DNA from 3 places in the Pseudidiomarina fusca genome. Region 3 is predicted to be linked to each of the others. Evidence: predicted binding sites of a transcription regulator. Region 3 holds the regulator's gene; each other region holds the start of a gene.
What was found. Region 3 encodes NrdR, which represses ribonucleotide reductase genes. Its sites were predicted from a motif close to AAACACNANATNTNGTGTTT; they were not measured.
Positions count from the first base shown of each region.

Region 1: the regulator NrdR is predicted to act here: its motif matches at 3,468-3,487, upstream of nrdG (anaerobic ribonucleoside-triphosphate reductase activating protein).
Region 2: the regulator NrdR is predicted to act here: its motif matches at 2,905-2,924, upstream of nrdA (class 1a ribonucleoside-diphosphate reductase subunit alpha).

Region 1 covers NZ_JANFPJ010000013.1:25,346-35,686, reverse strand. The annotation lists gene hemN (oxygen-independent coproporphyrinogen III oxidase) at 1-1,101, shown strand, start outside; gene nrdD (anaerobic ribonucleoside-triphosphate reductase) at 1,179-2,996, opposite strand; gene nrdG (anaerobic ribonucleoside-triphosphate reductase activating protein) at 3,013-3,465, opposite strand; gene NOG12_RS07940 (nitric-oxide reductase large subunit) at 3,827-6,091, shown strand; gene NOG12_RS07935 (ATP-binding protein) at 6,238-8,037, shown strand; gene NOG12_RS07930 (MFS transporter) at 8,034-9,392, opposite strand; gene narL (two-component system response regulator NarL) at 9,606-10,250, shown strand.
Region 2 covers NZ_JANFPJ010000003.1:229,360-239,700, forward strand. The annotation lists gene gyrA (DNA gyrase subunit A) at 1-951, opposite strand, end outside; gene ubiG (bifunctional 2-polyprenyl-6-hydroxyphenol methylase/3-demethylubiquinol 3-O-methyltransferase UbiG) at 1,095-1,811, shown strand; gene NOG12_RS02800 (HAD family hydrolase) at 1,814-2,470, shown strand; gene nrdA (class 1a ribonucleoside-diphosphate reductase subunit alpha) at 2,960-5,299, shown strand; gene nrdB (class Ia ribonucleoside-diphosphate reductase subunit beta) at 5,383-6,513, shown strand; gene yfaE (class I ribonucleotide reductase maintenance protein YfaE) at 6,520-6,780, shown strand; gene NOG12_RS02820 (GrxA family glutaredoxin) at 6,878-7,141, shown strand; gene hrpA (ATP-dependent RNA helicase HrpA) at 7,169-10,341, opposite strand, start outside.
Region 3 covers NZ_JANFPJ010000009.1:52,233-62,573, reverse strand. The annotation lists gene glyA (serine hydroxymethyltransferase) at 1-1,182, shown strand, start outside; gene nrdR (transcriptional regulator NrdR) at 1,243-1,692, shown strand; gene ribD (bifunctional diaminohydroxyphosphoribosylaminopyrimidine deaminase/5-amino-6-(5-phosphoribosylamino)uracil reductase RibD) at 1,685-2,818, shown strand; gene ribBA (bifunctional 3,4-dihydroxy-2-butanone-4-phosphate synthase/GTP cyclohydrolase II) at 2,890-3,963, shown strand; gene NOG12_RS05825 (ketopantoate reductase family protein) at 3,935-4,849, opposite strand; gene NOG12_RS05820 (AmpG family muropeptide MFS transporter) at 4,851-6,176, opposite strand; gene NOG12_RS05815 (peptidylprolyl isomerase) at 6,176-6,778, opposite strand; gene NOG12_RS05810 (methyltransferase) at 6,781-7,968, opposite strand; gene NOG12_RS05805 (ketoacyl-ACP synthase III) at 8,055-9,146, shown strand; gene NOG12_RS05800 (enoyl-CoA hydratase) at 9,139-9,897, shown strand; RNA gene ffs (signal recognition particle sRNA small type) at 9,986-10,083, shown strand; gene NOG12_RS05790 (tryptophan 2,3-dioxygenase family protein) at 10,176-10,341, shown strand, end outside.

The DNA.
Region 1 (10,341 bases), on a different contig from region 3:
ATGGCGATGTACGCCAAGCTGTTAGGGGCTCGTAAGTTTGAGTCTGTGCATATGGGCGGTGGTACCCCAACCTTTTTAACCGAGCAACAATTGTCACGCTTAGATGATTTGCTACATCAACACTTCAGTTTCACTGACGATGCTGAGTGGAGTATCGAAATCGACCCACGCAGCTGTAGTGATGAAAAATTACGGCATTTACGAGCGCTCGGTTTTAATCGTGTAAGCTATGGGGTGCAAGACTTTGACGAAAAAGTACAGATTGCGATTAACCGTGTCCAAGATACCGATCTCATCCGACATCAAGTAGAGCTGTCCAAAGAATTGGGCTTTAAGTCGATCAACCTAGACCTAATCTACGGTTTACCTTACCAGCGTCCAGAAACCTTTAAAGCCTCAATTGATCAAGTGATTGCCTTGGCTCCCGACCGGGTATCGTTATTTAGCTACGCTCATTTGCCGGCACGTTTTGCTGGTCAAGCAAAAATCCCAACTGAGAGCTTACCTAAGCCATCGATTAAGTTAGAACTGTTGCAGCTTGGGATTACTCGTTTTAACGCTGCCGGTTATCAGTTTATTGGTATGGACCACTTTGCAAAAACATCTGATGAACTTGCTATTGCTCAGCAACAAGGGCGCTTACAGCGTAACTTCCAAGGCTACACCACCAGCGGCCAGGATGCTTTGTTGGGGATTGGAGCTTCTTCCATTAGCCAAATTGATGGGGTGCTTTGGCAAAACAGCAAAGAACTACCTGACTATTACAAGCACCTGAAGGCACAACGCCTACCGGTTATTAAAGGATTTGAACTGAACGCAGATGACCGCTTGCGCGCCGCACTTATTTCGCAAGTTATCTGCCACTTTGAATTGGATATTGCTGCGTTTGCACAGGCTTGGCAGTTGACTGATTTTTGGACTTACTTTGCCAATGCTAAACAGAAATTAGCCCCCTTTATTGAGGATGGGCTGGTGACCATTGATGACTCGCAATTACGTGTTACTGAATTGGGTCGCTTATGGGTACGGAGTATTTGTGCCTGCTTTGACGCCTACTTAGACGATGCAGCTACGGCTCCACGCTACTCTAAAGTCGTTTAACTAAGAAGAGGCTCTCGATAGGTGCTGCCATAGTCTAGCTATGGCAGCATCATTTGTGCTGGCCTGACCATCCCAAGCTAGCCAGCTTGGGATGTTGCCGCCTCTACCGCCCGCTGCGGCTGGCGATGATAATGGCGGGCGGCATGTTCTTGCCGACGCCCAGCACTAAATGCCGACACTCGTTTTAAATAGCCAATCACCCGCGTACCATAATCAATATCGTCAGAGCCGCAACTTGAGCAGTTATGCAGGGTGCGCTTATCAATATGTTCACAGTCATTACAAATGGTAATCTTCACATTGATACAGAAATAATTGCAGCCAGTTTTAGCAGCAATATTTAACAGTGATAAATAGCCATCCTCGTTAAGTTTTTCATCTAGGTTAAGATGTAGAGCCGAGCCACCATCTAAAAACTCTATTAATTCATGACCATGTAAGGTGAACTTATCAATTGCATTGGTTTGTTCATCCTCTACCACGTAAAAGTAGGAGTTGTAGCAATCACGCGGCACAACATAGCCATCGGCGCGGTCCCACTTCGCATTTTTGACACCAAGGTTTTCTGCCGGCACAAACTCGGTATTAAACATATAGCCATATTCTTGTTTGGCTTTTTTATTAGCATCGTAAATAACCTTTAAGTGGCGCTGCACAAATTCAATGTACTCAGGATTATTACTGGCCGTTAAACCTTGCGATTCCGCCGCCTCTACCATGCCATTGATACCAATAGTTAAGAACTGCTTATCCAGGGTAATAAAACCAGCATCGTAAACCGTGAGTAAACCGGCTGCTTGGTAATCTTCCATGAGCAGCCGATAGGCCACTTGGTATTTTTGAATTTTCTCAATTTCCTCACCCAAGTCGCGTCCATCTTGCACTAACCGATTCATATTAATGGTGATCACATTAATGGATCCGGTCGCGACGCCACCAGCACCAAGGGTGTAAGAAAAGGTATTATCACTAATTTCAGAGCGTAAACGACAGCAAGAAGCTAACGAATCGGCATTGGGTGACAGATACACGAAGAATGAGTTACCGACAGATAATTCATGGGCAATATGCTGAGCAAATTGCTGATCTTTGCACTGACCATTTTCGGTCAGCATAGCCACGGTAACGACCGGGAAAGTGAGTATGGTTTTCTTCCGTTCTTCATTAAACCAATGTAAGAAAAAGTCCTGAAGCTGGCTCACCGATTGCCATGATGATTTGCTGAAATCGGCGGGAAAGACAAAGTCACCAAACATACTTTCAAAATAATGCTGGTCATAGACTGAGATATTCCAGAAGACACTTTGATAACCGCGCGCTGCCGCGGGCTGATTGAGGGCATACACGACGTGCTGTAAGTGGTTTTCAATCTGATGGCGATGTGTTTCTAGGTAGTTATCACCGTAATCTTTACGAGCAAAATAATCAAAGTAAGCCAAAAATTCGACGGTGGCGACGGCCCCGGCAAACTGTGAGCTCACCGCAAAGACGAAGTTCACGAAAGTGCCACAAAAGCTTTCTAGGTGTTTTGGTGCTTTTGATTCGCCGCCCAACTTAGTGAGCCCATCACGTAAAAACGGATACATGGTAACCGACACACAGTAAGGCTTTAAGCTAGTTTCATCATGCACATAAATCTCATGATCTTCTATTTGACGAATATACTCCTGCGCCAACGGCGGGCCAAACAACTCTGCAATTTTATTGCTGACTTGCTTGCGGTTCACTTGAACAAAAAAATCCTTCATGATTTCTGACTCTAGCGTCGCAATATTCTTTTGCGTCACGTTCGCATTAGCATCCATTTTTGAGCCATCAGCGGCATTTTCGGCATGGAGATATTGCTGAATAAAGTCAACTTTGGCGTCTACTTGATCGGGGTATAAGCGCAACATAGGTATGCTCCTTGTTTTAATCAGTGCTTAAAAAGCGCACGTTTAGTAGTTGTTGATTGCGTAAATCAATAAACTTCTGATTTGTGTTTGGACTATCTAGGCCACCAAGCTCAGCTATCCAAGGGCCCGTTTTTAAATAGGTGAGCTGTTCGCGGAGTGCAGGCAGCACCTGCTCATAACCGGTATACAGACAGGTTTCTAGCCCCTGCTCACGAGCTAATTTAAGTAAGTGCAGTAATTGCTCTGGGTACCATTCACCCCCTAAAAACAACACGCAGGTGATGAGGCCCCGATATTGCTGCAGCCGCTTCGTAAAATACTCTGGGGTTAATTCCACTCCGCTATGAGCGGGCCAGCTATCAACGCTATGACAGCCTTTACAACCCACAGGGCAGCCGGTGATGGTATAAGCCAACGAGACTTCGCCGGGCACCTCCTGAAAGGCTATTTGCTCTGAACAGTAGCGCATTAAAACCCCACATATTGTGCTTGATTGCTTATTTGCATCTATATATTGTGTTAAAGCCTAGACGATCACCTAGATATTGTGTTGATCCGGATCAATAAATAAGCAGCCTGAAAAACTCTGAACGCCGCTTGGCCAAGCTAGCCAAAACATGCTGGTGGGTAAAAATAACCCTACGGGTTACTAGCACCCTCAAAAAGTGCGGTTATATCTACCCTAAAAACAAACAAAAACCAATAAAATCAGATGGATAAAAGTTGGCACGAGACTTGCTATAAGGAAAGGGTACTCATCTATGAATGCGTGCGAAATGCAATAAAGGGAGACTCTCGCATGAATCAACAACAACAACCGGAGGTGCCATATGGCCGGTTATAAGAAACTTTGGTGGATACTCATCGGCATCCTAGCGATTACCTTTGGTATCTTGGGTTATTTTGGTAAAGAGGTATACCGCGAAGCACCGCCTATTCCAGCGCAGTACGTGACGGAATCGGGACAAGTGTTAATGACTGAAGAGAGTATTCTCGATGGTCAAACCGCTTGGCAATCCATCGGTGGTATGCAATTAGGCTCGATCTGGGGCCATGGTGCTTATCAAGCACCCGATTGGACTGCAGACTGGTTACACCGTGAGCTCGTAGCTTGGTTAGAAATTGTAGCGCAACGTGATTACGGCATGAGCTACGATAGCTTGAGCCCAGCTGAGCAAAATGCTCTGCAATTTGCGTTAAAACAGGAATATCGTACCAACACCTACGATGCTGCAACTGATACGGTGCTACTAAGTGAGACTCGAGTAGCAGCCATCAATGACGTAGCGGATTATTATATTCGCTTATTCAGCGATGCTCCTGAGCTACAAAGCACGCGCGAAAGCTATGCAATGAAAGAGAACACCTTGCCGAGCCTTGAGCGACGCGAGCGTATGACTGAGTTCTTTTTCTGGACTGCTTGGTCAGCCGCTACTGAACGCCCTGATAGCAATGTCACCTACACCAATAACTGGCCGCATGAGCCGCTTATTGATAATAAGCCAAGTGCTGAGAATATCATTTGGTCTATTATTAGTGTGATTTTACTGATTGCTGGTATCGGTGCTTTGATTTGGGGTTGGGCTTTCTTGCGCGACCACGATGAAGAAGAAATTGAGATTCCTAAGCAAGATCCAATCACTACCTTCAAACTTACACCATCACAAAAAGCACTAGGTAAATATTGCTTTATCGTCGTGGCGTTGTTTGCTTTACAAGTTTTGTTAGGTGGCTTTACTGCTCACTACACTGTAGAAGGTCAAGAATTCTATGGTATTAACGTGTCTGAGTGGTTGCCCTACTCGCTAGTGCGTACTTGGCACTTACAAGCGGCCATGTTCTGGATTGCTACTGGCTTCTTAGCTGCTGGCTTATTCTTAGCACCTATCATTAATGGTGGTAAAGATCCTAAGTATCAAAAACTAGGAGTCGACCTACTATTTTGGGCGTTAGTTGTAGTGGTTGCTGGTACCTTTATTGGTAACTTCCTCTCTATTGCTCAAATTATGCCTGAGCACTTAAGCTTCTGGTGGGGTCACCAAGGTTATGAATACGTCGACCTCGGTCGTGCATGGCAGATTGGTAAGTTCTTAGGTATCGTGTTCTGGTTAGTGTTGATGATGCGCGGTGTCTTCCACGCTCTTCGTCAACCAGGCGACAAGAACTTATTAGCACTACTCACCGCATCTGTTGTTGCTATTGGCCTGTTCTACGGTGCTGGCTTCTTCTATGGCGAACGTACTCACTTATCAGTGATGGAATACTGGCGCTGGTGGATCGTGCACTTGTGGGTAGAAGGCTTCTTTGAAGTATTTGCCACCGCTGCCCTAGCCTTTATTTTCCATAGCATGGGCTTGGTTTCTAGAAAAATGGCTACTACGGCCACCTTAGCGTCAGCATCGTTGTTTATGCTTGGCGGCGTACCTGGTACTTTCCACCACTTGTACTTTGCCGGTACCACCACTCCCGTGATGGCCGTTGGTGCAACTTTCTCTGCGCTAGAAGTCGTTCCCTTGATTGTCTTGGGCTACGAAGCTTGGGAAAACTGGAGCTTGCAACGCAAAGCTGAGTGGATGCAACGCATTAAATGGCCACTCATGTGCTTTGTTGCGGTAGCCTTCTGGAACATGTTAGGTGCTGGCGTGTTAGGTTTCATGATTAACCCACCTATCTCGCTGTACTATATTCAAGGTTTGAACACCACACCAACTCACGCTCACGCGGCCTTGTTTGGGGTGTATGGCTTCTTAGCGCTAGGTTTTGTCTTACTCATCTTGCGCTACATTCGTCCAAACCTGCAATTTAACGATAAACTGATGACCACTGCATTCTGGTGGATGAACATTGGCCTTGGCATGATGCTATTTACTAGCTTGCTGCCAGTTGGCTTCATCCAGTTCTATGCATCAGCGTCTGAAGGTTTATGGTATGCACGTAGCGAAGCCTTTATGCAACAACCGTTGCTAGAGGGTCTACGTTGGGTGCGCACTGTTGGCGACGTGGTCTTTATCGTCGGTGCTTTTGCTATCAGCTGGCAAGTGGTGTATGGCTTGTGGTTTGATAAAAGCTCACGTGAACAACAGCATATAGCTTAATCACAGCCTGAAATTAAAGGTGAAGTTAAAGGCGGTGGCACTTAGGTGCTGCCGCTTTTTTTACGGTTGATTGTTGTTCAGTTGCTATCCGAGGTACACTAACGCATCTGTTTAAATCAACCCAAGAGTTTGACTCCTAATTGTCTATGCCTAATTCATCTATTGTGACACGCATTGGTTTTGCTTTGAGTTTTATGGTGGCGCTTACCGTAGTCACGCTGTTGGCTTCGTATTGGCTCTCAGAAAAAGCAGATCAAGATGCCTTAGCCATAAATATTGCAGGCTCACTGCGCTACCAAGCGTATCAATACAGCTGGCATCAATTACATGATGCTGATAGTGCTGCAGCAGCAGCCATGCAAGCCGAATTTGAACAAAGTTGGCATCATCAAGTCTTTAACCGTTTTAGCCATAGTGAGTCTGATTTAGCAACCTTATATACGCAAACTCGAACCAGTTGGCAGCAATTCCAGCAGCAAATAGCCGATGGCGTGGTCACCAGTGCTAATTTACAACAACAGATTTTGCCGCAAATAGACCAAATTAATCGCTTTGTTACCGCCATTCAACAAGATGCCGAGCAGCGCATACGTTCCATTCGATTAATTCAGGTGCTCTCGTTGTTTTCTAGCATTGGTTTAGCGCTGGTTATTTTCTATTGGTTACGCACCCGCGTTAAGTATCCATTAGAGGTTTTAACTCTCGCCGCCAAAAGAATTGGTCAGGGCGACTTTACCGCCCGTGTGAATCATCCCATGCGTGATGAGCTAGGTGTGCTCTCGGGCACCTTGAATAAAATGAACGAAGCTGTGGGTTACATGTATGGCAATCTTGAAAAACGCGTCGATGAACAAACCCGAGCCATTTCTCAAAGCAATGTGCGCTTGCAGTTTTTGTACGACACCGCGCGAATGATCATCGAGCATTCACCTGGTTATCACGACTTTACCACCATTGTTGAAGGGTTAAAGCGCGCCTCTGAGGTTGAAGACCTCGAGCTTTGCTTAATTACCGAGGCAGGCAATAAACCCTATTTACAGGTGCAGCCTATTGGCGCCCCAGAAGATCCTTGCGAAGGGGTTGATTGTAGCCAGTGTGTGAATGCTGGGGCCGGAGTGAGTATCCAGAACAACCAGCGCATTTATCGCTTTAGCATTGAGCGCGAACAACAAAATTACGGGGTCTTGGTAGCTCGTTGTAGCCTTAGCGAGCAACTCAACGATTGGCAACAACAGTTGCTACAGTCAGTTGCCGACCAACTGGCCATTGCCCTAAGCCTGAAACAAGAAGAAGAGCAAGTACGGCGCCTAGCTCTTATTCAAGAGCGTACGGTGATTGCGCGTGAGCTGCACGACTCTCTTGCGCAGGCTTTGTCCTACTTGAAGATTCAGGTGACACGCCTCAACAAAGCCATTGAGAAAGATAATAAAGAAGTGATTGATGATGTTGCAGAAGAGCTTAAACAAGGGCTTAATGCCGCTTATCGGCAGTTACGCGAATTGCTTACCACTTTCCGCCTCAAAGTAGATGGTGCGGGGCTGTTGCACGCCCTGCAAACAACTATCAATCAATTTAGTGAGCAGTCTGATCTGTCCTTCAGGCTGAACTATCAGTTAGAGAATACCCCCTTGGTACCGCATGAAGAAATTCATTTGCTGCAAATTATCCGTGAAGCCTGTCAGAACGCCATTCACCACAGCCAAGGCACAGATGTGGTGGTACAGCTAAGCCAGCACGATCAGCGAATTGAATTAAGCATTGAAGATAATGGTGTAGGTATTCCCGATCAGGCCGAAAAAATGAATCATTACGGGCTTGCTATCATGCAAGAGCGTAGCCGTCATCTAGGTGGCACCATTGAAATAAAACGCCGTTCTGAAGGTGGCACAGGAGTCTATTTTAGTTTTGTGCCGCAGTACCTGTTAGAGCGTGAAGCGACTGTTTAAGGGTTATAAAACTCGCTACGCCGGCGCAGATACACCCAGCTAACTAGTGCCGCACACAGCACGTAAAAAAGTGCAAAGGCCACCAGCGTATTGGCGCCATGGGCTTGGCTCACATTGATATACCACAGGGCTGGTATGTAGATAGCGCCAGCAGTTGCCACGGCTGTAAGCCAACGCAATGCTAATGGTAACTGCTCTAATGGCAGCACCACACTGGCAGTTTTAAAGACCGCACTACTAGCCGTTCCGGCCGCAATAAAAATCACCAAAAAGACCAGCAGGTAGGGTAAGAACCACTCTTCAGGAACCCTACTTTGCAGGGCTGCTGCGGTCATGTAAGCGGCACTCAAGCAAGCCATAGCCATCACTAAAGCACACACCACCAAGACTTTGGCGCCACCGTACTGGTCAGCCAGCCAGCCACCAAAAGGTCGGGCCAGCACTCCTAAGAGTGGCCCAATCCAAGCATACGTTAGGGCACTTGGTGTGTAGTTAGCACTAAAGGTTTCAAGGCTTAAGGGTAGTGTCATCGCAAAGCCAATAAAGGAACCAAAGGCCATCACGTAGAATAAAGTCATCAACCAAGTGTGGCGGTTCTTTAGAATGCGCCCTAGCATCGGCGGTTGGGTGTTGGTAACAACAGGCTCAGCGCTGGGGGGATGCCCTGAGGGGCTAGGCATAGCCTGAGCTCCTCGAGCACGGCGCTGCCCTAACGAATACAGGCTTGTTGCAATCACTGCCACCATCAATAACCAGCCCGTGTTGGCAAGCCATAGGGGCGTACTCGGCGGTAACACCCCGACAATATCACCACTTGTTTGATGAGTTAACCAAGGAGAAGCCGCCCAATCACCTAGCCAGTTGATACCGCTAAGCAACGGTAGTAGGGTTTGTGCCAACACAATCCCGACCCCACCGATCCCTGCGTTAACCGCTAGCACCCAGCCAAGTGAGCTCTTCTCAATCCGTGCACCTGCAGCAGGTTGTAAGGCAATAAATTGGGCGCCACCTAAGCCAGAAAGAAAGGCCAACACATACAGTTGCTCAATCGCAATCTCCTCCACACTTAGCTGCCACGTAAGTCCAATTGCCGGTATCAATAACAGTACTGAACCTACTTGAATAAAGCGCTTATGCATACTGCGCTCACCCAGCCATAAAAAAACAAACTGAAACACACAAGCACCGCTCCCGGCTGCTGCCAGCAAACTGTATAGCTGTGCATAGCTCAAATGAACCGTTACTGCATGGAGCTGCACCACCAAGACACTCCAACTTAGCCACAAGGTCATCCCCACAATCAGATTGATTGCGGTGAGTTTGTCGATGGTTGGCGAAAGTCGAATGGTGTTCACATGTTACTCCTCAGCTATGCTAGTAACTATGCGTGAGCACCGCCAAATAAACAATTTAGCGAGGGGGATAAATAGCAATGCAAAAGAGGCAGTTAAAACTACCCCCAAAGGGTTAATAAGGTGCTAAGCTTTGGCTAACGGGGCTACATTGTGCAAAAATACCCCCTATAAAATATTGACGCTTATCATCATAAGACATTAAAGGAGCAACTCATGTCTGATACTCCAGCTAGCATTATGCTTGTGGACGATCACCCACTTTTGCGTAAAGGGCTCAAACAACTGATTTCGCTTGAAGACGGCTTAGAGGTTGTAGCTGAATGTAGCAGCGGTGCAGAAGCACTAGAGTTAGCCGAAGAAATTGATCCGGATTTGATTATCCTTGATTTGAACATGCAAGGTATGGATGGATTAGAAACCCTTAAGCGGATGCGCGACAACGGGGTGACCTCTCGGATCGTCATGCTCACCGTGTCTGATGCCGATGAAGATGTCGTTACGGCGATAACTAACGGGGCCGATGGCTACCTATTAAAAGATATGGACCCGGAGTTATTATTAGAACAAATTCAACGCGCTATTGAAGGCAAAATGGTGCTTAGTGAGTCTATTACCGAAGTTTTAGCAACCGCCTTGCGACGTCCCTCAGCACCTTCTGCGAGCAAGTACGATAGCCTCACCAATCGCGAACAAGAAATTTTAAAACTCATCGCTAAAGGCATGAGCAACAAGGTGATTGCTCGTGAGTTAGATATTTCTGACGGTACCGTTAAAGTACACGTGAAGCACTTGCTGAAAAAGCTAGGTTTACGGTCGCGGGTAGAAGCGGCAGTGTGGATGGTAAACCACGACGCTTAAGCTAGTTAGAACCTGAGCAAACTCCAGCAAAGATTGATGCCGATCAAGTTTTGTCTGGGGTTTTATTTGTAACATGAGCGGCTGCGCACCG
Region 2 (10,341 bases), on a different contig from region 3:
GTTCAAGACCACCTCACCTACTTCACCGCGTTTTAATTCGATGACAATCCGCATCCCGTCTTTATCAGATTCATCGCGTAAAGCGCTGATCCCTTCCAGACGTTTTTCTTTAACTAATTCAGCGATTTTTTCAATCAGTTTAGCTTTGTTAACTTGATACGGGATTTCAGAAACAATGATGGTTTCACGGCCATTATCTCCCGTTTCAATCTCAGCTTTGGCGCGTAAATGAATACGACCACGCCCGGTACGATAGGCTTCAACGATGCCTGAGCGACCTGAAATGGATGCCGCTGTTGGAAAATCTGGGCCCGGAATGTAATCCATCAATTCATCAATGGTGATGTCTGGGTTTTCAATCATGGCCAAGCAGCCATTCACCACTTCTGTGAGGTTGTGCGGCGGAATATTGGTAGCCATGCCAACCGCAATACCCGACGAACCATTCACTAATAAGTTAGGTACTCGGGTCGGTAAAACATCAGGAATTTGCTCTGTGCCGTCATAGTTAGGCACAAAGTTAACGGTTTCTTTTTCTAGGTCAGAGAGCAACTCGCTGGCAATTTTTGCCATCCGAATTTCGGTGTAACGCATGGCTGCCGCCGAGTCACCGTCTACTGAACCAAAGTTACCTTGACCATCAACCAACATGTAACGCAACGAGAATGGCTGAGCCATCCGCACGATGGTGTCATACACAGCAATATCACCATGAGGGTGATATTTACCGATCACGTCACCAACAATACGCGCTGATTTTTTGTAAGGCTTGTTGTAGTCATTACGCAGTTCATTCATCGCAAACAGTACACGACGGTGAACTGGCTTGAGGCCGTCACGAACGTCCGGTAAAGCTCGACCGACAATTACACTCATGGCGTAATCTAAATACGAACTCTTCAACTCATCTTCAATGTTAACCGGAACGACTTCTCTGGCGAGATCACTCATAGTAGTTATATCCCTAAACGATCTGTCTTTTTATAGTTTTACAAGATAACGCCATTGTACCCGTACGGGCTTACTATCGCATCTTTTTTTATCCCTGTAGGTTGGGTACACTGTACCTACTTTTAAGCCGTAGCAGAAGCCCTATGACCACAAGTTCTAATGTTGATCCTGCAGAAATTGAAAAATTCAGTGCCATCGCCTCACGTTGGTGGGACCCCGCCGGAGAGTTTAAACCGCTGCATCAAATTAATCCGTTGCGCTTAGACTTTATCCAAGCTGCCTGTGATGGTGTGTTTGGTAGCCGTATTGTCGATATTGGTTGCGGTGGCGGCTTGTTGGCAGAAGGCCTAGCCCGTGCTGGTGCTCAGGTGACCGGCATTGATTTGGCTGAACAATCGTTGCAAGTAGCCAGATTACATGCCTTAGAAAGCCAGCTACAAATTGACTATCAATTTATCCCAGCCGAACAACTGGCCGCGAGCGAGCCAGGCCAGTTTGACGTGGTCACCTGTTTAGAAATGCTCGAACACGTGCCCAACCCGGCGGCGATAGTCCAAGCGGCAGCAGACTTGGTTAAGCCAGGTGGTAAGGTGTTTTTCTCAACCTTGAACCGTAATCTAAAATCTTGGCTGCTTGGGATCGTTGCGGCAGAATATGTGCTGCAGTGGGTACCGAAAGGCACGCATCAGCACCAAAAGTTCATTCAACCGGCTGAATTATTGCGCATGACCGATGCTGCTGGATTGGTTGCGCAAAGCATGACTGGGCTCCATTACCTGCCGTGGCGCGGCTTTTACTTAGACCAGAACAATGTTGATGTAAATTACATCGTCTGTTTAACCAAACCGTTGAAGGACTAAGCATGTCACGTCCAGCTGCAATCCTGTTTGATTTAGATGGCACCCTGTTAGATACCGCCCCTGACTTAGGCGCAGCTTTAAACCGCGTCCTTAGGGCTGAGCAACGCCCCTTAGTGAGTGCTAGTGATTACACTCCGATTGCCTCTCATGGCTCCGCTGGGCTTTTACGCTTTGCCTACGGTGAAGCTGAATTTGAACAACGCAAAGACGAACTCAGACACAAGTTCTTAAGTTTTTATAGCGAAGCTATTGCTGAACAAACCCAGCTTTTTGCTGGGGTTAGCGAACTGCTAGCACAACTACAACAGCAACAGATACCGGTTGCGATTGTCACCAATAAACCAACGGCCTTAACCGTGCAACTGCTGCCTAGCTTTCCTGAATTAGCTGCAATCGAGGTGGTTGTTTGCGGCGATACCTTAGCAGTAGCGAAACCATCACCACAACCCCTACTGCACGCTACCCAAGCACTACAAGTAGTGGCGGACGATTGTTGGTACGTGGGCGATGCCGAGCGGGATATTCAAGCCGGTCGCGCTGCTGGCATGCGCACTATTGTGGCGAATTATGGCTACATCAGTGCCATCGAAACGCCAACCGCGTGGGGAGCCGACAGTTTCATCGAAACCCCCTTAGAGTTACTCGATTTATTAACTTAATTATGATCTCTTGGCCTAACTACGGGGCTTGCGCTGGTCTGGATTTTGGCCTTGATTCGGCACCAACAAAAAGTGCCAGCAGCGCTGCTTCGCAGTTTTCACCAAAAAAACCAGCACAACATATAGACAGTCACACCACTGAAACGTCCATATGTAGATTTATCTAACCAAACCTCCGCTTTCTAATCGGTTTTCATTGAGCAACAAAACGTCAGCTAATGACGGTAAAAAAATTTCCAATATTTTTTTTCAGAGTGCTTGATTTTACTAAACCTCTATTGCACCGTAGGTTTTAGCGAAAGCCTACACTTCGGTTAGTCAAACCTTCCCCTTTTTGTAACGTAAACGCACTTGATCAGTGTGCGATAAGTGCTAGGATAACCCCATTCATTCATCCCAAGATATTGTGTATAAAACCGTCGAGCGGTCGCAACACGCACTATATCTTGTGGCTAGACAAAACAACCATAACAACGATGGATGCGCCTCATGAACCAAAAGCTTTTCGTAACTAAACGTAGCGGTGAACGCGAACCTTTAAACCTAGACAAAATTCACCGTGTGATTAGTTGGGCAGCCGAAGGCTTGAACAACGTTTCGGTATCACAAGTTGAAATTAAATCCCATATCCAATTTTATGACGGTATTAAGACTGAAGATATTCACGAGACCATCATCAAAGCTGCCGCTGACCTTATCTCTGAAGAAGCACCTGATTATCAGTATTTAGCAGCGCGCTTAGCAGTTTTCCATCTGCGTAAATTAGCTTATAACCAATTTGAGCCGCCCCATTTGTATGATCAAGTCACTAAAATGGTTGCTGCGGGTCGTTACGATAAACATTTGTTGACTGACTACACGCGCGAAGAATTCGAGCAAATGAACGATTTTATCGATCACGCCCGCGACTTGAACTTTTCCTACGCAGCGGTGAAGCAATTAGAAGGCAAATACTTGGTGCAAAACCGAGTGACCGGTGAGCTCTATGAAAGTGCGCAATTTTTGTATGTCTTAGTCGCGGCCTGTTTGTTTGCGAACTATCCGAAAGAAACTCGGATGAGCTATGTGCAGCGTTTTTACGATGCCACGTCATTGTTTAAGATCTCCTTGCCAACCCCTATCATGTCAGGCGTTCGTACACCTACGCGCCAGTTTAGTTCGTGCGTATTGATTGAAACAGGCGACAGCTTAGATTCAATTAACGCCACTGCAAGTGCTATTGTTAAGTACGTTTCTCAACGTGCTGGGATTGGCATCAACGCTGGCCGTATCCGTGCGCTTGGTAGTGCCATTCGTGGTGGCGAAGCTTTCCACACCGGCTGTATTCCATTTTATAAGTACTTCCAGACCGCAGTTAAAAGCTGTTCTCAGGGCGGTGTTCGTGGCGGTGCCGCTACCCTGTTCTATCCGCTTTGGCACCTAGAAGTAGAAAGCTTGCTGGTTCTTAAAAACAACCGCGGCGTTGAAGAGAACCGTGTGCGCCACTTAGATTATGGCGTGCAATTCAACCGTGTTATGTATCAGCGCTTAATCAAAGACGACTACATCACTTTGTTTAGCCCGTCTGATGTCCCTGGTTTATACGATGCTTTCTTTGCTAATCAAGAAGAATTTGAACGCCTCTATCTGCAATACGAAGCCGACGATAGCATTCGCAAAAAGCGTATCAAAGCCATTGAACTCTTTAGTTTATTCATGCAAGAACGTGCTAGTACAGGTCGCATTTACCTGCAAAACGTGGACCATTGCAACACTCACAGTCCGTTTGACCCGGCGGTTGCACCTATTCGACAAAGTAACCTGTGTTTAGAAATCGCCTTGCCAACGAAGCCATTGCGCCACGTGAATGATGAAGAAGGTGAAATCGCTTTATGTACGCTGTCGGCCTTTAACTTAGGTGCGATTAAATCATTAGATGAACTTGATGAAATGGCTGATTTAGCCGTGCGTGCGCTTGATAGCTTACTCGATTATCAAGAATATCCCGTACCTGCCGCTCGTAACGCAACCATGGGCCGTCGTACGTTGGGCATTGGGGTAATTAACTACGCTTATTATTTAGCTAAAAACGGGGTCCGTTATTCTGATGGTTCCGCGAACGCGTTAACTCATCGCACTTTTGAGGCTATTCAATACTACTTGATGAAGGCTTCCATGAACTTAGCGAAAGAGCTTGGTGCTTGTCCTAAGTTTAATGAAACCACCTATGCCAAAGGTGTGATGCCAATCGATACTTACAAGAAAGATCTGGATAGCGTTTGCCAAGAGCCATTGCATCTTGATTGGGACCAGTTACGTCGTGATGTACAACAATACGGTATGCGTAACTCTACCCTGTCTGCCTTAATGCCATCAGAAACCTCGTCGCAGATTTCTAATGCAACCAACGGTATTGAACCACCGCGCGGACATATCAGTATTAAAGCATCAAAAGACGGCATTACGAAACAAGTCGTGCCTGAGTACGAAACGTTGAAAGACGCGTATGAGCTGTTGTGGAGCATCCCTAGTAACAAAGGTTACTTAGAATTGGTTGGCATTATGCAGAAATTCGTCGACCAAACCATTTCCGCTAACACCAACTACGACCCAGCCAAGTTTGAAGCAGGCAAAGTGCCGATGAAGCAATTGCTACAAGACTTGCTGTATGCCTATAAGTTAGGCGTAAAAACGCTTTATTATCACAACACGCGTGACGGTGCTTCAGATAACCAAGTAGATTTGCGTGACAAAGTAGAAGCCAAAACTCGTGAAGAAGAGAACCAACAAGCAACTGTCGCGATTATTGAAGAAGACGATGATTGTGCCGGTGGTGCCTGTAAGATCTAGTTCTGCTGCTTAATAACAACAAGTTGCACTCGCTGAGCAGTACCGCTGCTCAGCTGATGATGCTAAAAAAGGTGTGCTAAGGTATGAGTTATTCAACATTTAATCAGAACCAAGTTAACCCTCTGTTAGAGCCAATGTTTTTTGGTAATTCAGTCAACGTTGCGCGCTATGACCAACAAAAACACAGCATTTTTGAAAAGCTGATTGAGAAACAAATTAGCTTTTTTTGGCGCCCAGAAGAAGTTGATGTCAGCCGCGACCGCGTTGATTTTCAAGCCTTAACTGATAGCGAAAAGCATATTTTTATCTCTAACTTAAAGTATCAAACCTTGTTAGATTCAGTACAAGGACGCAGCCCTAACATTGCATTGCTGCCGATTGTATCCATTCCTGAATTAGAAACTTGGATTGAAACTTGGTCGTTTTTTGAAACCATTCACTCACGTTCGTACACGCATATTTTACGGAATTTATTTACTGACCCGAGTGAAGTTTTTGAAGATATCGTGATTAATGAAGAAATTCAGAAACGCGCCACCGATATTTCTCGCTATTACGACGATTTGATCTTCTATACGCAGCTTTGGCAAACCCATGGCGAAGGCGAATGGGAAGTTGACGGTGAGAAGCATCTGGTTAGCATGCGTGAGCTCAAGAAAAAGCTATTCTTGTGCATCAACTCAGTGAATGCGCTAGAGGCAGTTCGTTTTTATGTGAGCTTCGCTTGTACCTTCGCCTTTGCTGAACGTGATCTGATGGAAGGTAACTCAAAAATCATCCGTCTTATCGCCCGTGATGAGAACTTGCATTTGGTCTCTACTCAGCAAATTCTTAATCTATGGCAATACGGTCAAGATGACCCAGAAATGAAAGAAATTGCCGAAGAGTTACGCGACGAAGCACTGAACATCTTTATGAAGGCCGTTGAACAAGAAAAGCAATGGGCCCACTATTTGTTCAGACATGGCTCTATGATTGGCCTAAACGAAGAAATGCTCTGCCAGTATGTGGAATACATTGCTAATATGCGAATGGAAGCCATTGGTTTTGATGCGCCCTTTAAACAGCGTAGCAACCCGCTACCCTGGATGAACAAGTATCTGGTGTCAGACAACGTCCAAGTCGCACCACAAGAGGCCGAAATCACCTCCTATCTGGTAGGCCAAATCGACAGTAACGTTAGTGCTTCTGACCTCGGAGATTTTGAACTCTAAATCATCATGAGCACTGCGTATAAAGTCATCGTCAATGGTCAGCAGCAGCTGACCGTTGACAGCTCACAGGGTACCCTCTTAGAAGCTATGGAAGCGGCTGGTTTAGAGCCCCACTATCATTGTCGCAATGGTTTTTGCGGCGCCTGTCGAGTGCAACTAGTACAAGGCGAGATCACCTACATCAACGAGCCACTGGCTTTCGTGCGACCCGGCGATTGCTTGCCTTGTTGCTGCGTTGCAGCCTCGGATCTTGAAATTAATCAATAATCGCTAGCTTCGATAGCCACTATCCACAAAACTCATTGGCAAGCCGCCGCGGTTTATAGGAAAATATGGCTAATATCATTTTTTAAAGGAGTCTGAGATGTTTACTGTTATTTTTGGTCGCCCTGGCTGCCCATTCTGCGTTCGTGCGGTACAAATCGCTGAAAAACTCACTGCCGATCGCGATGATTTTGAATTTCGCTACGTCGACATGCACGCTGAAGGTATCTCAAAAGCAGATTTAGAGAAAACCGTCGGCGCACCCGTCTTAACCGTACCGCAGATTTTTGTGGACGAAAAACACATCGGTGGATGCACTGAATTTGAAGCTTATGCCCGCGCCAATTTAGGTTTATACGCCTAACTTAGTTAAGCACTACTGCAGCAGCATTTAAGCTGCTGCAGCAAGCGCTTGGCGAATTCTCTTTTCTGAGATCGGGTATTGGGTACCCAACGTCTGCGCAAAAAAACTTACCCGCAGCTCTTCTATCATCCATCTGATTTCAAGCACATCTGACGGTATCAACTGCTGTTTGTTTTGTTTCGCCAACAAGCTTTGATAGGCTTGCGACAAGTCCGTCAGGACCAACGTGTGTAAACGATCTTTGTTCGGATCCACCGGCAGCTTATCTAAGCGTCGCTCGATTGCTTTCAAATAGCGTTGAATATCATCCAAACGCTGCGCTCCGGCGTTACTAACAAAACCGGGGCCCACCAAGGCATCCAACTGTTGTGCTATATCCCCGTGGGCTTGAATCTGCTCTAAGCTAACCTTGCCTTTCATCCGTTTACGAATGCTGTGGCTAAGCAGCAGACAAGGCTCTAATTGGTTAGCTATCTCGCTCACCCGCTCGTTTAAATGTGCTCTCGCAGTATCATACAAGGCTTGAAAAGCCGCTGGGTCACGGGCTGGATTTGCCTCAATAAACTCATCCAGCGCCGCCCTAATACAATCAGCGATAAGTTCTTCAACATTGCCCCATGGATTGTAATAAAGCGCTAATTTCGCTTTATTAGAAAGCGTTTGCTGCAAATGCCGAATAGGTGACGGTAGTTGCAGCAACAACAGCTGCCGCAATCCTTGCCAATGCGCATGTTCGGCTTTCGCTAGGCTATCGAAGAGTTCTTCACGCACTCCTTCGGCCTCAGCCACTAACGCCGGAAAGGCTTTAATCGCATAACCTTGTTGTTGCTGCTCGAGCATGTCGGGGAGCGTACCAAACTGCCAACTGGTTGCCGCTTGCGGTGCCTGCTTACTGGCTACTGCCTGAGCGAGGGCCTCTTTCACGTCACCTTGTAGCCGCTGTTGCAACTGGTGTAAATCTCGCCCTTGTTGCAGTACCTTGCCCTGCTCATCCACTACCGCAAAGTTCATCTGTAAATGTGCTGGAATAGCATCTGCGCCACCATGATACCAAGCATCATCAGGGATAGTGACACCCGTCATACGCCGTAATTTGGCAGATAAGGCCGTAAGCAAAGGCTCTTTCGCTATCGTTGCCGCTGGGGTATCAGCTAAAAACGCTTGGGCGTAGTTAGGTGCCGGCACAAAGTTTCGACGGAGTTGTTTGGGCAGGCTCTTGATCAAGGCTACCACTAGATCATGCCGCAGAGCTGGTATTTGCCAATCAAACCCTTGCGGCGTCACTTGGTTTAGCAGTGCTAGCGGGATCTGCACCGTCACCCCATCATCTTCACTGCCTGGAGCAAAATGATAATGCAAGGGTAAGGTCAGTTGGCCCTGCTGCCAAACATCTGGATAATCATCAGGGGTGACATGTTCCGCATCTTGGGCCATCAGATCAGCGCGTACAAAATACAGAAGTTGGGGATTCTGCTTAACAGCTTTATGCCACCACCCGGCTAATAACTGCTCGTTGTAAATACCCGCGGGAATATGCTCATCATAGGCCTGAAACAGAGCTTCATCATCCACCAGGATATCGCGCCGACGCGATTTGTCTTCGAGCCCTTTAACACTCTCGATAAGTGCAAGATTGTGCTTAATGAAAGGCAGTTGCCGTTTAAGCTGCCCTTGCACCAGTGCCTCACGAATAAAGATCTCGCGCGCTTCAATAGGTTTTACCGGGCCATACTGCACTTTACGCCGTGGCACGATAATCAAGCCATAAAGCGTCACTTGCTCATCAGCTAACACCGAGCCCTGTTTTTTCGAAAAATGGGGTTCAAAATAGCTGTATTTAACCAGGTGTTTCGCCAGTGGCTCAACCCATTCGGGTTCAATCCGAGCATTGATGCGGGCAAACAAGCGGCTGGTTTCTACAAGCTCTGCGGCCATCAGCCACTTAGGCGACTTTTTAAACAAGCCAGAGCCCGGGAACACAAAAAACTTGCGTTGCCGCGCACCCATGTATTCATGGCCTTCTTGCTTGGTTCCTAGATGCGAGAGCATGCCGGTTAAGAGCGCTTGGTGGATGGCCTCATAGCTGGCGGGTTCTTGATTAATCCGAAAGCCCATACCTCGCACACTTTGGCGCAGCTGAGTGTACACATCTTGCCATTCACGCACCCGCAGAAAATGAATAAACTCTTCTTTCAGACGCTTTCGCAGTTGGCCTCTAGAAAGCTCTTTTTGTAGACCCTCAAGGTATTGCCACAACAGCAAGAAGCTCGCAAAATCAGAGTCTTTATGGTGAAACCTTTGATGCAGTTGGTCTGCTTTTTGCGCCCCCTGTTGTGGACGCTCACGCGGATCTTGAATACTCAGTGCGGCGGCAATAATTAACACTTCCTGCATACAGCCAAATTCATTTGCAGCTATCACCATCCGCCCCAACCGCGGATCAATCGGCAACTGGGCGATTTGTCGCCCAATCTCGGTTAATCTTGGGCCTTGATACCCGCGCCGCTTGTTGCTTTTGCCGGATCGCCCACCCGTGCTTTCTAAAGCATGCAGCTCTTCTAATAAATTCAGGCCATCTTTAATAAACCGCTCATCGGGCCTTTCTACGAATGGAAAACGACGAATATCGCCAAGTTTTGCCGCCGTCATTTGCAGAATAACCGCAGCTAGATTGGTGCGTAAGATTTCTGGATCTGTGTATTCAGGCCGAGCTAAAAAATCAGCTTCATCATAGAGCCGGATACAAATCCCCGGTGCGACCCGGCCACAACGCCCCATCCGTTGATTCGCTGAAGCTTGTGAAATTTTCTCAATCGGCAAGCGTTGCACTTTGCTGCGGTAACTGTAACGACTGATACGAGCCGTACCTGGGTCTATCACATAACGAATGCCGGGCACCGTCAGTGAGGTTTCAGCGACGTTGGTCGCAATCACAATACGACGTTGGCTATGCGGCTGAAAAATCCGTTGTTGCTCAGCAGCAGATAGCCGTGCAAACAGCGGTAAAAGCTCAGTATTAGGTAACTGTAAATCACCAATAGCTTCAGCAAAATCACGTATTTCACGCTCACCACTGGCAAAAATCAAAATATCACCGGGGGCTTCACGGCTTAGCTCTAATACCCCATCACACACGCCTTGCACTACATCAGCGCTGTCTTGGTTATCATCATCGGCATTGCTTAACGGCCGATAACGCA
Region 3 (10,341 bases):
CAAGAAGAGCATATCGAACTTATTGCGTCAGAAAATTACACCAGCCCACGCGTGTTACAAGCGCAAGGTTCGCAGTTAACCAATAAGTACGCAGAAGGCTATCCGCACAAACGTTACTACGGTGGTTGTGAATTTGTTGATGTGGTTGAAGATTTAGCCATTGAGCGAGCCAAGCAGTTGTTTGGCGCTTGCTATGCGAACGTGCAACCGCATGCTGGTTCACAGGCTAACTCAGCAGTGTTTTTAGCGCTCTTAAACGCTGGTGATACGGTATTGGGTATGAGCTTGGCCCATGGCGGCCACCTAACCCATGGTTCCCATGTGAACTTCTCTGGCAAACTCTACCATGCGGTGCAGTATGGTTTAGATGAAAGTACTGGCGAAATTAACTATGCCGAAGTGCGTGAGCTAGCCTTGCAGCACCAGCCTAAAATGATCGTGGCTGGTTTTTCTGCTTATTCAGGTATTGTCGATTGGGCTAAGTTCCGCGAAATTGCGGACGAAGTAGGCGCTTATTTGCTAGTGGATATGGCGCATGTGGCTGGGTTAGTGGCAGCAGGTCTCTATCCGAACCCGGTACCTTTTGCTGATGTAGTCACCACCACCACCCACAAAACCTTAGCTGGCCCGCGTAGTGGTTTGATTTTATCAGGTAAAGATGACCCTGAATTGCACAAAAAACTTAACGGTGGTGTGTTCCCAGGTAGCCAAGGTGGCCCTCTAATGCATGTGATTGCTGCTAAGGCAGTAGCGTTCAAAGAGGCGATGGAGCCAGAGTTTAAAGCGTACCAGCAGCAGGTGTTAACCAACGCCAATGCAATGGTGAAAGTGATGCAAGAACGCGGTTACAAGATTGTCTCTGGTGGCACCCAAAACCATTTGTTCTTAGTTGATTTAATTGATAAAGATATCACGGGTAAAGACGCTGATGCAGCTTTAGGTCGGGCCTATATTACGGTAAATAAAAACTCCGTACCCAACGACCCGCGTTCACCTTTTGTGACGTCAGGATTACGGCTAGGTACCCCAGCTATTACGCGTCGTGGCTTTAAGCAAGCAGAAGCTGAGCAAGTGGCACACTGGATTTGTGACGTGTTAGATAATATTAACGACGAAGCAGCCATCAGTGCCGTGCGTGACCAAGTAAAAGCCCTTTGTAAGCGCTTCCCGGTATACGGATAAGCAACTCTTTGGTCGAGAATTAGGGCGATGAGTTCATTAGGTTAGGCAAGGAAAGTTATTATGCATTGTCCTTTTTGTGGCACGCAAGATACCAAAGTCATCGATTCTCGGTTAGTTGCCGACGGCGCCTCAGTGCGGCGTCGGCGCGAATGCACCGAGTGTAAAGAGCGCTTTACGACGTTTGAGACGGCAGAGTTGATCATGCCTCGAGTTATAAAGTCCGATGGCACTCGCGAACCTTTTAACGAAGATAAATTGCGTAGTGGCTTATTACGCGCTTTAGAAAAACGTCCGGTTAGTCTCGAAGCCATTGAGCAAGCCATGCAGAATGTCAAATCGTCATTAAGGGCAACGGGCGAACGTGAAGTCACCAGCAAAATGATTGGTGGCTTAGTGATGGAAAACCTCAAAGCCTTGGATAAAGTCGCATACATCCGGTTTGCCTCGGTGTATCGCGCCTTTGATGATATTCGTGAATTTGGTGAAGAAATAGCTCGTCTCAATGACTAATACCCCAGTTAGGTGCCACCAATTCTATATGCAACGTGCCCTTGATTTAGCTGCGCAAGGGCGGTTTAGCGCTGCGCCAAATCCTATGGTGGGATGTGTGATTGTGCAGCACGGCCAGATCGTTGGCGAAGGCTGGCATCAACGAGCCGGTGAGCCTCATGCTGAAGTACATGCCTTAGCTGCCGCCGGCGCATCAGCCAAGCATGGCACTGCCTATGTGACGCTTGAACCATGTAGCCATTTCGGTCGTACTCCTCCATGCGCAGATGCACTCATCAAAGCCCAAGTGGCGCAAGTTGTGGTGGCGATGCAAGATCCGAATCCGCTGGTGAGTGGGCAAGGTATCTCACGTTTACGAGCAGCGGGTATTGAGGTGCTGGTTGGCGTGTTAGAAACCCAAGCGCGTGCCTTAAACTGCGGTTTTATCGCTCGGATGCAACGGCAACGGCCCTGGCTCAGACTGAAAATGGCAGCATCATTAGATGGCCAAACAGCCTTAGCAAATGGCGCCAGCCAATGGCTCACCAGCAGCGCAGCAAGAGCCGATGTGCATCGTTTTCGCGCCCAAAGTAGTGCCATTTTGAGTACTGCGACCACGGTGCTAGCTGACCAAGCCCGATTGACGGCGCGCGGCGAATGGGTACAACAACAGCCACTGCGCGTGATCATCGATAGTCAGGGAAAATTAAAGGGTGATGAGCCGCTCTTTACCGAAAGCACAGCAACCGCTGCGCCTATTTTATTGGTGCATAGTGCCGAACTGACGACGACCAGAACTTGGCCGGAGCAGGTAACAATTTTGCAGTTGCCAGTAACTAGCAGTGGCCAGATAGATTTAGCTGAGCTGTTACACCAGCTAGCCCAAACGTATCAGATTAATTCGGTTTGGACCGAATGTGGGGCGAACTTGGCCGGCGCATTGATTGCAGCCGGTTGGGTTGATGAACTTATTTTATATTTAGCCCCGAAATTATTAGGTGCAAGTGCGCAAGGTTTATTTGCTTTGCCGGTATGGCAGCAGCTCGCGCAAGCGCCCACCTTAACCTATCGAGATGTTCGCCAGGTGGGGGCCGATCTTCGTATTACCGCCACCATCAACGCGAACCAAGGAGACCTTTCATCGTGACCAGTTTGCCATCAACAACTAGCTCGTTACATAGTGCTGCCGATATTATTGCTGATATTAAGCAGGGTAAGATGGTTATTCTCATGGATGATGAAGACCGTGAAAACGAAGGGGATTTAATTCTGGCGGCAGAGTGTGTTACGCCAGCGGCAATCAATTTCATGGCACGTTACGGCAGGGGACTGATCTGCTTAACGCTGACCGAAGAACGCTGCGAGCAATTGCGTTTGCCGCTCATGGTGAATCAAAACAACGCCCCTTACGCCACTAATTTTACGGTCTCTATTGAAGCCGCAGAAGGGGTTACCACCGGGATTTCAGCGGCAGACCGAGCTCGTACGGTGCAAGCGGCGGTAGCAGCCGATGCTAAGCCAAGCGATTTGGTCATGCCAGGCCATATTTTCCCGTTGAAAGCCAAGCCAGGTGGGGTGCTGAATCGGGCTGGCCATACCGAAGCCGGCTGTGACTTAGCGAGATTGGCTGGGTTTGAACCAGCGGCAGTGATTGTGGAAATCTTAAATGAAGATGGCAGCATGGCGCGGCGGCCAGACTTAGAAAAATTTGCCGCTGAGCATGATATCAAGATCGGTACTATTGCTGATCTCATTGAGTACCGCTCGTTAACCGAGAAAACTGTGCAGCGCCAAGCGCACTGTAAACTGCCCACCGCGTACGGTGAATTTGAGTTAATTGCGTATCAAGACACCATTGATAAACAAGCCCACTATGCCTTAGTTAAGGGTGACATTAATAGCTCTGAGCCGGTGAATGTACGAGTTCATTTGCAAGATACTTTTAATGACCTCTTTGCCACTGAGCGCGCTGCTAAGCGCAGCTGGCCGCTCGCTCATGCGATGGAATTTATTGGTGCCAACAGCGGTGTTCTAGTGGTTATTGGGCGGCATCAAGATAGTGCCGGCATGCTTGAGCAAATTGCTCATTTTGCGGCAGAAGATCGTGGCGAAAGAAAGCCAACGGCGGCCGCCTCTAATGCCTCTCGTAACGTCGGTATCGGATCACAAATCTTGGCTGATTTAGGCGTCCATCAAATGCGGTTGATGAGCTCTCCCAAGCGTTATTCAGCGCTGTCAGGGTTTGGCCTAGAAGTGGTTGATTTTATTGAAGACCCAAATAACCCTGCGTAATCTCTGTAAGTTGCTGCCACAGCTGGGTATTGGCTGGGGCAGCAAGACCTAACTGAGCACTTTGCTGAGCTACAAATCCATTCAAATAATCAATTTCAGTTGGTCGCTGTTGGCGCACATCACTGAGCATCGACGAGCGATTTGCCGCTGTTTTTTGCATCACTTGGCGCGCCTGTGCGAGTAGTTGCGGAGCATCGAGAGACACTTGTTCATGCTTAGCTAAGGCAACGATCTCAGTCGCCAGTTGCATTTGCAATTGCTGTACGGGTAGCTGTAAAAGATCGCCGTTCGGACAGTCGTAAATCACTGTCAACGCATTAATTAAACAGTTGGTGGCGAGCTTGTGCCAACGCACTAATTTAATCTCGTCACTCCAGGCTAATGGCGGCAAAGCAGCCGCTAATTGTTGTTGTATTTGCGGCACTAGCCAAGGGCTGGGGGGATTATTAGCCGTAGCCGCCTGCGGAACGCTGTAGCCCAGCCAGCTTTGCCCCACACCAGCGTGAACTAATAATGGCCCTTGCCGATAGGCGCCGTGAGTGGTGCTCCAAAAGAGAGTATGCGCCGGTAACAACTGCTGTTCATGAGTGAGCATACCGTTATAACTTAAAATCAACGGGCAGCGCTCTAGCAATTGCGCTTGGGCTAACTGTACGAGTAGAGGCTGCACTTGATAGGCTTTTACTGCTGCAAAAATGCAGGTTCCAGGCTCAAGTTGCTCGAATGAAGTGGTCATTAACTGATAGTGCTGGTTTGAAAAACTCAGTTGCAGATGCCCAACAGCGGGTTGCTGGCGTGGGCACAGGCTCACTTGTAGCCCTTGTTGCTGGAGTTTGATGGCCACCAAACTACCCAGGGCACCGTTACCAACGACGGCCCAACGCATGTTAATTGGAATCCTGCTGGTAAGCTACTTCTAAACGCAGTAATGGCTTACGGAGTGCTAATAGAATCAATAGGCTAGGAACCACCATCAAGGCGGTGAGCACAAAAAATAGCTGCCAATCTCCGTCAAGAGCATTTACCACGAAGCCACTGTAAGATGAGAGTAAGGTACGGCCAAGGTTACCCAGCGAGGCAAGCAGGGCGTATTGGGTAGCGGTGAAGGCGCGGTTACACAACAAGCTAATAAAGGCAACAAAGGCGACCGTAGACCAAGCACCGGTAAAGCCATCGATAATCACCGCAGCCAACAGTAGGTTGGTATTAGGCCCCACCCCGGCTATCCAAGCAAAGAGCAGATTAGAAGCGGCCATGGCTAAACCACCAATAAGGAGGCCGCGCACTATGCCAAGGCGTAAATTAACTAAGCTCCCCAAAATTGCGAAAACGATGGTGACCCACCAAGTGACTAATTTTGAGTAAATGGCAATGTCATCGTTGGTGAAACCGATTTCTTTATAGAACACAATCGACATTCGGCCTAAAAAGGCCTCGCCAATCTTAAACAAAAAGATAAAAGCCAACATGCTCAGGGCTAATCGCCAGCCGCTGCGTTTAAAAAATTCTGCTATGGGTGCAACCAGAGTATGGTGAAACCAACTTTGGCCAGCCTTTAATTGGGTGGTGACCGCTGAGTAGCGAGTGGAGTTTGGCGCCAGAATAACCCAAAAGATTTGCGCCACCATCACGAGGGTGAGCAGGCTGTAGGCTTGTTGCCAGTTCCAATGGGTGCCATCCACCAGAAAAAACGGAATGGCGCCAAGGCCGCTGTAACCAGTCCACCAGCCTGCTGTTGCCATGGCGGCGCCAGCGGATTGTAGGCGCGCTTCGTGGGCACCGAAGCTTTCAATGCGGTAGGCATCAATAGCGATATCTTGGGTTGCTGATAAAAACGCGATAACCACAGCTAACAGTGCAATCCACCAGGTTTGCGCAGTAACATCCAGCCAGCCCAAACCGGCGGTCGCCGCCAAAATACCGAGTAAACAGACCAGTAGCCAACTACGGCGTTGTCCCAAGTGGCGAGCGAGCCAGGGTAGGCGCACCCGATCAATGACAGGTGACCAAAGTGCATTGATGGAATAAGCAATAAAAACAATACCAAATAAACCGATATTGGCTCGATTTACTCCGGCTTCTTGCAGCCAAGCGGAGAGCATGGAGCCGATCAGCACCCACGGAAACCCACTGATCATGCCAAAACCAAAAATCACCCAGATCCTTGGCTCTCGGTAAACAGCGAAATCTTTATACCAAGGGGTAGCTGACATTAGAGCGCCGGCAGCACATCAATACGAATCAGCATGGGCGGCTCAAGCGGCACATCACCCCAACCGGTAGGCTCATGAAACACATGGGTTTCAGTTGCCGCGAGCTGCTCTAGCACGTCTTCACCCTCAACAACCCAGCCAAACACAGCGTAGCCCCAACGGCTACTGCTCGGGTCTAGTTTGGTATTGTCGGCGACGTTAAAATAAAACTGGCGGGTTGCTGAGTGCGGATCGCTCACTCGGGCCATGGCGATGGTGCCATAACTGTTGCTCAGCCCATTACCAGATTCATTGACAATAGCAGGGCGCTCTACTTTGGCTTTAAAGTCAGCATCGTAGCCACCACCTTGCACCACAAAACCGGGCACAATGCGGTGAAAAATTGTGTTGTTGTAACTCCCAATTTCAACGTACTCAAGAAAGTTTTTGACGGTGAGTGGGGCTTTAGCACGGTTTAATTCAACCACGATATCACCGGCACTGGTGACCATCTTCACTCGCGGAAACTGGTTGTTTGGTTGAATTTCTGCAGCTGCGGGCGCTAGCAAGGCGGTCAGCAGGAACGTACCTAAAATAAAATGAGAATAAAGCTGTTTCAGCATGGTTAACCTCGAGCTCTCCAAATCACAAATTTGGCATTTTGTGCGTGTTGATCTACCTGTTTAAACAAACGCTTAAGGCTAGCATAATAAGGTAAGTGACGATTGGCGACCAGCCATAATTCACCGTTTGGTTGCAGCACGCGCTTAGCATCACGGAACATCTGCCGCGCGATATGTTCGGTAACCGCATGTTCTTGATGAAACGGAGGATTACATAGAATCAAATCAGCACTCGCACTTGGTTGTTGACTCAAACAATCGTCCACCCGAGTTTGATAAGCTTCAGAGTGAGGCAAATTCAAGTCGATATTAGTGCGGCAAGAGGCCATAGCCAAATAAGATTCATCGACCCAAGTCACTTGGCTGTGAGGCGATTGCTGTGCATAAACAATCCCCAGGATGCCATTACCGCAACCTAAATCGATAACCCGATTGGCGCCCGCAGCGGGCATGTGTTGCAGCATAAACCGAGCGCCAATATCAAGTGCATTACGGGCAAATACCCCTGCATGATGGCGCATTTCTAGGCCGTATTCAGGCAGTTGCCATGCATCAATAAAATCGGCAGGTTCAGCGTCTGCAACTGCTTTCAGCTGCGCCTCTAAGGTGCGAGACTTTTTACTGGCAAGGGATACCGAGACATTATCGCAGTAACGTTCAAACAGTTGCCGCACGCTAGGAGTAAATAACTTACTTTTCGCCGCTGCCACTATGGGGGTGCCTGGTTTCAGTGTGGTAGCTAGCGTTGCTAATTGAAACTCTAATAAGCTGATACTTTTCGGTATTTTCAAAAGCACAGCATCAATATTAGGTGGCAAGTTTTGCAGCGGTTGTAAGAGGTTTAAAGCCGGTAGTTGCAGGTTCAGCTGATTTAGTTTGCTATTGTGTTGAAAGCCACGCTGGCTCACGTAAGAGTCGGTTAAGCTATGAACGACCGGTGGCGGAGTGAGTAGCTCAGAGTGGCAAGCCATCAGCAGTGCACCAAAACTATCATTAATTAATAGCGGTGCCTGCCATTGCGGACGCTGCGTCGCTAGCCAACTATGTATAAGTTCATCAGCCGCATCCCAAGCCTGCAAAGGATCTTGCTTGCGCGCCGGAAAGCGTTGTAGGTGCCAACTACCAAGTTCGGTAGTGAAAGTGGTAGCAGCGCTAGGCGTGCCCGTACGTATTGATTGACGTGAGTTCATAAGCTGATTAAATGGTCGGACATTTCTCTTGTTAACAATCGTGCTATGATAGCGAAAAACGACAGGTGACTATAGGTTTATATAACGTGAAAATATACGCAGAAATTACCGGCTGGGGCAAATGCTTGCCGCCAGCTATTATGACCAACGACGATTTAGCTACTTTTTTAGATACCTCGGATGAGTGGATTCGCACCCGTACTGGTATTGAAGAACGTCGGGTAAGCTACGTCGGCACCTCCAAATTAGCCACAGTAGCGGCGCGCAATGCCTTGGCCGCAGCTGGCCTTGATGCCAATGACCTTGATTTAATCATTGTTGGTACCTGTACCCCAGACGAAATTATCCCCAATGTGGCCTCAGCTGTGCAGCGTGATTTGGGTGCCAAATATGCTGCGGCATTTGATCTTAATGCTGCCTGCAGCAGTTTTTTATATGGGATGCATTATGCAACGCAAGCGATTCGCACCGGCGCCCATAAAAAAGTACTGATTATTGGAGCTGAGCGCTTAACCCGCATTTTGGATTGGACCAAGCGTGAAAGCGCAGTGCTCTTTGGTGACGGCGCTGGCGCTATGGTGCTGGAAGCAACTACCGAAGAATGCGGCTTATTAGCCTCTCACGTCACTTGCGATGCTGATGCCCGCGATGTTCTGGCGTTAGAGTTTGGCATGAGTTTTGACCGCTTTGGCTTTGACGGCATCATGCCGTTTAATTTTGTTGGCCAAGAGATTTTCAAGCGGGCAGTGAAAGGCATGAACATGGCCGTTGAAAAGGTGTTTGCAGAAACCGGTTTGACGACCGATGACATAGACTCACTCATACCGCATCAAGCGAATAAGCGCCTTATCGATTACTTGGCCAAGATGTGTCATGTGCCGGAAGAGAAAACCGTGATTAATATTCAAAAATACGGCAATACCTCTTCTGCTACCTTGCCTATCGCTTTTTGTGAAGCGGTTGAGCAGGGTATCGTTAAACCGGGTGATACTATTGTGTCAGCAGTTTTCGGTGGTGGCCTAACCTGTGGCGCCGGCATCATTAAATGGGGCCAACGAGTCACCCCAATTCGCGACAATAACGAAACGCTACCAAGTAATGGGCAAACCGCTTTAGATTTAATTTTGCCAGTGTACGAAGGCACGCGTAAAGCATGGGAAAAACGTGAACATGAATAAACACAGCTCAGGGTTTGTCAAACAAGAAGTAAAGCAAGGGGTGTTGTGGTTAACACTAACCCGAACAGATAAGAAGAATGCGTTAACGCAAACCATGTATCTTGAACTCAGCAAAGCGTTACAAGATGCTGATCGTGATAGCAGCATTTCAGCTGTGATCTTAACCGGTTCGGGCGACAGTTTTACTGCCGGCAATGACTTACATGACTTCTTGGCGATTGAAGATTTAGATGATAGCGCACCACCGTTTGAGTTTTTATACACCTTAAGTCGGCTTAGCGTGCCTTTGGTAGCCGGCGTCAATGGTTTATCCATTGGTATCGGAACCACCATTTTGCTGCATTGTGATTTGGTGTATGCCAGCTCTAGCGCTACCTTTGCCCTACCTTTTATTAATTTGGGCTTGGTACCAGAGGCCGCATCGAGTTTGTTACTGCCTAAGTTAGTCGGGCACTTGCGTGCGTCTGAGTTACTGTTATTAGGCGATAGCTTTGATGCTAGCGCGGCACTAGCTTATGGGCTGGTCAATAAAGTCGTAGCGCCAGAGCAACTAGCGGTCGAACTGGAGCAAGTAGCTGCAGCCTTGGCAAGTAAGCCTCGGGCTGGCTTACGCGCTGCAAAACGATTGATCAAAGAGCAGGATGAACCGGTAGCTGATAGAATTGAGCGCGAAGCCCATATCTTTATCAAAGCACTGAGTTCTGAAACCGCTCGTAAAGCCATTGCTGAGCGCTTGCAGCGCAAAAAATAGTAAGATTGCTGCAATAATAGGCAGTTGAGACGGCAAGCCTTGCTACTCAACTGCCTTTGCGTAATAATGCGCGACGTTATGGTGGCCTCATTGGTCCCCCCGCAACACGAACTGGCGAACCCGGTCAGGCCCGGAAGGGAGCAGCCGTAGTTAGGGATGTGTGTGCCGGGGTGCTGGCTGGTGAGGCCGCCACCCAATAACAACAAAATCCTACTTGAGTTTCCCGCACGAAGAATTCACTATCTTAATTCACTTACAGTAAATGAATTGAGATGACCATGCCTAAAAATATCGAACCGGTTTATTACGGCGAGTATTTACAGCTCGATAAACTCCTAGATGCGCAAGCTCCGCATAGCCGCAAATACGGTGCAGAAGCGCACGACGAAACCCTCTTTATTATTGTGCACCAAGTTTATGAGCTTTGGTTTAAACAAGTTCTGC